One region of the Pseudonocardia sp. ICBG1034 genome, then DNA from elsewhere that is predicted to be linked to it. Evidence: riboswitches for the same ligand, from Rfam matches in the RefSeq annotation. Region 1 holds a riboswitch; the other holds the start of a gene.
What was found. A riboswitch is a leader RNA that binds a small molecule or an ion and turns the genes downstream of it on or off. The one in region 1 is predicted to bind S-adenosylmethionine.
Positions count from the first base shown of each region.

Region 2: it holds a riboswitch for S-adenosylmethionine, as region 1 does, so the genes downstream of both, thrC (threonine synthase) here and KPF22_RS20900 (aminotransferase class V-fold PLP-dependent enzyme) in region 1, are expected to answer to the same signal.

Region 1 covers NZ_JAHLEK010000019.1:168,154-170,346, forward strand. The annotation lists gene KPF22_RS20900 (aminotransferase class V-fold PLP-dependent enzyme) at 1-1,123, opposite strand, end outside; SAM riboswitch class IV at 1,167-1,281, opposite strand; gene KPF22_RS20905 (hypothetical protein) at 1,356-2,000, shown strand; gene KPF22_RS20910 (DUF2795 domain-containing protein) at 2,077-2,193, shown strand, end outside.
Region 2 covers NZ_JAHLEK010000004.1:2,229-4,421, forward strand. The annotation lists gene thrC (threonine synthase) at 21-1,289, opposite strand; SAM riboswitch class I at 1,296-1,449, opposite strand; gene holA (DNA polymerase III subunit delta) at 1,590-2,193, shown strand, end outside.

The DNA of each region.
Region 1 (2,193 bases):
CGATGCCGTACTCGGCGGACAGCGCCGCCGCGACGAGGCCGGCGGGCAGCTCGCCGAGGGTGAACGAGACGGTCGCGGTGCGGTCGGCGTCGGGCCCGTCGTCGAAGCAGGACAGGATCCGCAGGCCGGGAACGGTCGCCAGGCCCGCGTGCAGCCGGGCGGCGAGCTCGCGCTCGTGGGCGGGCACGGCGTCGTCGATCAGGTCCTCGAGGGTGCGGCAGGCCGCGCCCAGCGCGGTGGCACCGAGCACGTTCGGGGTGCCGCCCTCGTGGCGTTGCGGCGCGGGCAGCCACTCGGTCACGGTGCCGCCCGGGCCGTCGACGGCGTCGTCGGCCGTGACGCCGACCGACCGGACCGCTCCCCCGCCCGCGACGTGCGGCTCGGCGGCGTCGAGCCAGTCCCGGCGGCCGACGAGGACCCCGGCGCCGTAGGGCGCGTAGAGCTTGTGCCCGGACAGCGCGACGTAGTCCGCGCCCCACCCGGCCAGGTCGACGCGCCGGTGCGGGGCGAGCTGCGCGGCGTCGACGCACAGCCGGGCACCCTCGGCGTGCGCGATCCGGGCGATCTCGGCGACCGGGAGGAGCTCGCCGGTCACGTTGGACGCACCGGTGACCGCGACGAGCGCGGCGTCGGGACGGGCGGCGAGCTCGGCCCGCAGTGCGTCGAGGGTCGCGGCGATGCCGCGGCCGGCCCGCACGACCCGGTGCTCGGCGCCGCCGGTACCGCCCCGCCAGGCCAGCAGCGTCGCGTGGTGCTCCAGGTCGAGGGTCACCACCGGGCCGGGCACGGCGCGGGCGAGCAGGCCGAGCGCGTCGGTGGTGTTGCGGGTGAACACCACGACGTCGTCGGCCCGGGCCCGGACGAACCGTGCGACGTCGGCGCGGGCGTTCTCCACCAGGGCGGTGCAGACCTTCGAGGTCCAGCCGGCGCCGCGGTGCACGCTGCCGTGGTAGGGCAGCACCTGCGCGACGTGCGCGGCGACGCTCTCCAGCGCCGGCGCCGACGCGGCGGAGTCGAGGTCGCAGTAGCGGGCCCACCTGCCGTCGACGAGCGGGACGGTGAGGTCCGCGCCGACGACACGGGGCAGCGCGTGCTGGACGGGACGCGACAGGGCGAGGGTCATGATCGGGCCTCCGGCCGATCTCGGGGACCCGGCGTGGCGCACGGATCCGCGCTTGCCGACTGCGGGTGTCGCGTCGGCCCGGTCATCACCCGGGGCACCCCACCGCGGAGGAGGGTTGCCGTCCAGCGAGCCGGGGCTTCGCGCTGGCACTCGTGACCTTCGCCGCCGAAGCTAGCAGACCGTCTCAGAAGGAGACACCGTGACCGTCGCCACCCCGGATAGCGTCTGAACGATGACCGACACGCAACCCGCCCCGGGCACGGTACGGCGGATCGACGTCCCGGAGTCCGGCGAGCTTGCCCAGCTGGCGGCGGTGTTCGACGACCTGCAGTACGTGCTGCAGTGCTGCGAGCACCTGGTGACCGCGCTCGGCGGTCCGGAGTCCGGTCCGGTCCGGGTGGCCGCCGACCCGGCCCTGGTCGAGGCACTGTGGACCGGTGCGGTGATCGGCTACGTGCGCTGCTTCTCCGGCCGCACGAAGACCCTCACGAAGGACGACCTGTCCACCCTGGAGCTCGAGGGTGACGTCACCGGGTTCCACGACATGATGTCGACGCTGCGCGACCACTACGCGTCGCGGCACGTCAACCCGCGTGAGTCCTACGAGATCGGCGTCGCCCAGTCCAACGACGGCGCCCCGCGCGGTGTCGCGGTCGTCTCCACCCCGCGCCCCCAGGTCGACGAGACCACGGTGCGGCTGCTCGGCCGGGTCGCCTACCGCCTGTCCGGGCTGGTGGACGCGCGGATGACCAAGGCCCAGAACGACGTGCTGGGGGTGGCGCACGCGATGACCGCGGGCCAGCTGGCGGCGCTGCCGATCGTGCACCTCGGCGACTCCGGGGAGGCCGCCGGGGAGACCACGGACACCGACGGCTGACGGGTGCGGCCGTCCGTGCATGGACGGCCGCACACCGGCTACCCGGTCACCGAACGTCCACGACGAGAGGTGACCCATGACAGCCCGTACGACGACCGCCGACGCCGTCCGCAGCGCCCTGCACGGTCTCGAGTTCCCCGCTTCCAAGGACGACCTGGCGTGGACCGCCGAGCGCAACGGCGCCGACGCCGCG
Region 2 (2,193 bases), on a different contig from region 1:
CGCCCGGCCGGCGGGGCCGGTCAGCCCCGGTTCGCCAGCGCCTCGCGGACCGCGGCGGACGTCGACGGCACGGTCGCCGTCGGGCCGACCTCGCCGGAGACGGCGTCGAGGGTCTTGAGGCCGTCTCCGGTGATCATGAGGACGGTCTCGGCGTCGGGGTCGAGCGCCCCGGCCTCGAGCAGCTTCTTGGTGGTCGCGATGGTGACCCCGCCCGCGGTCTCGGCGAACACGCCCTCGGTGCGGGCCAGGAGCCGGATGCCGGCGACGACCTCGGAGTCGGAGACGTGGCCGACCGAGCCGCCGGTGCGGCGCACCGAGTCGAGGACGTACGGGCCGTCGGCCGGGTTCCCGATCGCCAGCGAGCGCGCGATGGTGTCCGGCTTCTGCGGCTGGATCACGTCGTGGCCGGCCTCGAAGGCCCGCGCGACCGGCGAGCAGCCGGTGGCCTGGGCGCCGAACACGGTGTACGGGGTGGGCTCGACCAGACCCAGGGTGCCGAGCTCGGTGAACCCCTTGTCGATCTTGGTGAGCTGGGAGCCGGAGGCGACCGGGACGACGACCTGCTGCGGGAGCCGCCAGCCGAGCTGCTCGGCGACCTCGTAGCCCAGGGTCTTCGAGCCCTCGGCGTAGTACGGCCGGACGTTGACGTTCACGAACGCCCAGTCCTCGTGCTCGGCGGCCAGCTCGGTGGCGAGCCGGTTGACGTCGTCGTAGTTGCCGTCGACGGCGAGCAGGGTGCCGCCGTAGACGGCGGTGGTGACGATCTTCGCCTGCTCCAGCGAGGACGGGATCAGCACGACCGAGTCCCAGCCCGCGCGGGCGGCCGCGGCGGCGACGGCGTTGGCCAGGTTGCCCGTCGAGGGGCAGCACAGCACCGAGAAGCCGAGCTCACGGGCGGCGGCGAGCGCGACGGCGACGACGCGGTCCTTGAACGAGTGCGTCGGGTTGCCCGTGTCGTCCTTGATCCAGATCTTGCGGACGCCGAGCGCTCGGGCCAGGTTGTCGGCCTCGATCAGCCGGGTCAGGCCGGGCTCGGTGTTCGCGTGCTGCTCGACGGTCGACGGGACCGGCAGCAGGTCCTTGTAGCGCCAGATCGACTTCGGCCCGGCCTCGATGGAGGCGCGGGTGACCGTCGGGAACTCGTAGGCGACCTCGAGGGGGCCGAAACAGCGCGGACACGCGAACTCCGCGGCGAGCGGGATCTCGTGGCGGCACTCGCGGCACGCGAGAGCGCGCGCGGAACCGAGGTCGTAGGCGGAGGTGGTTTCGGGCGCAGCAGTGAGAGTCACGAGATCTCCTCATCTGTCCCGCCGGAGGTGGCGGGCCGGAATTGGCACCGTGTTCGTCGACGTCCTCGCCACGCGGAATGCGCAGGTCTGGGCGGATCGTCGTGCGACGCCGGTTGCCGGGGCTTCAACGGGCCGTTCCCTCTGCCCCTCTGGATGAGCCATATGCGGTTGTGGTGCTCCGGACGCCAGGCGCCGGAATCGACGACGACCGTACGCGAGCGGGCCGCCCCACCGCCAGACGACGTCCTCCGGTCGGGACGCGGCTCACCCGTTGTCGGAGGTGTGGGCCACCATGGGGGTGTGAGCAGCACGAGCGAACCGGGCCCGCTGCAGCTGGTCGTCGGGGACGAGGAGTTCCTGGCCGAGCGGGCGGTGTCCGACCTGGTCCGGCGCGCACGGCAGCGCGATCCGGAGACCGAGCTGCGCCGCTTCCGCACCTCCGAGGTGGCACCCGGCGAGCTCGCCGGGCACCTCAGCCCCTCGCTCTTCGCGGAGGGCAGGGTGATCGTGCTCACCCACGGTCAGGACGCGAACAAGGACATGACCGCCGCCATCGCCGACTACGTGAAGGACCCGGCCGACGGGATCGTGCTCGTGGTCCAGCACGCCGGGGGGGCGAAGGGCAAGGCGGTCCTGGACCTGATGCGCAAGGCCGGGGCGCACACCGTCACCTGCAACCGCATCACCCGCGCCGACGAGCGGTCGGACTTCGTGCGCGACGAGGTCCGCCGCCACGGCGGCACGATCACGCCCGGGGCGCTCGCGGTGCTGGTCGAGGCGGTCGGGTCGGACCTGCGGGAGCTGGCGGCCGCGGCCGGGCAGCTCGTCGCGGACACCGGCGGCGCCGTGGACGAGGCCGGGGTGCGGCGCTACCACCGCGGCCGAGCCGAGTCCTCGGGCTTCG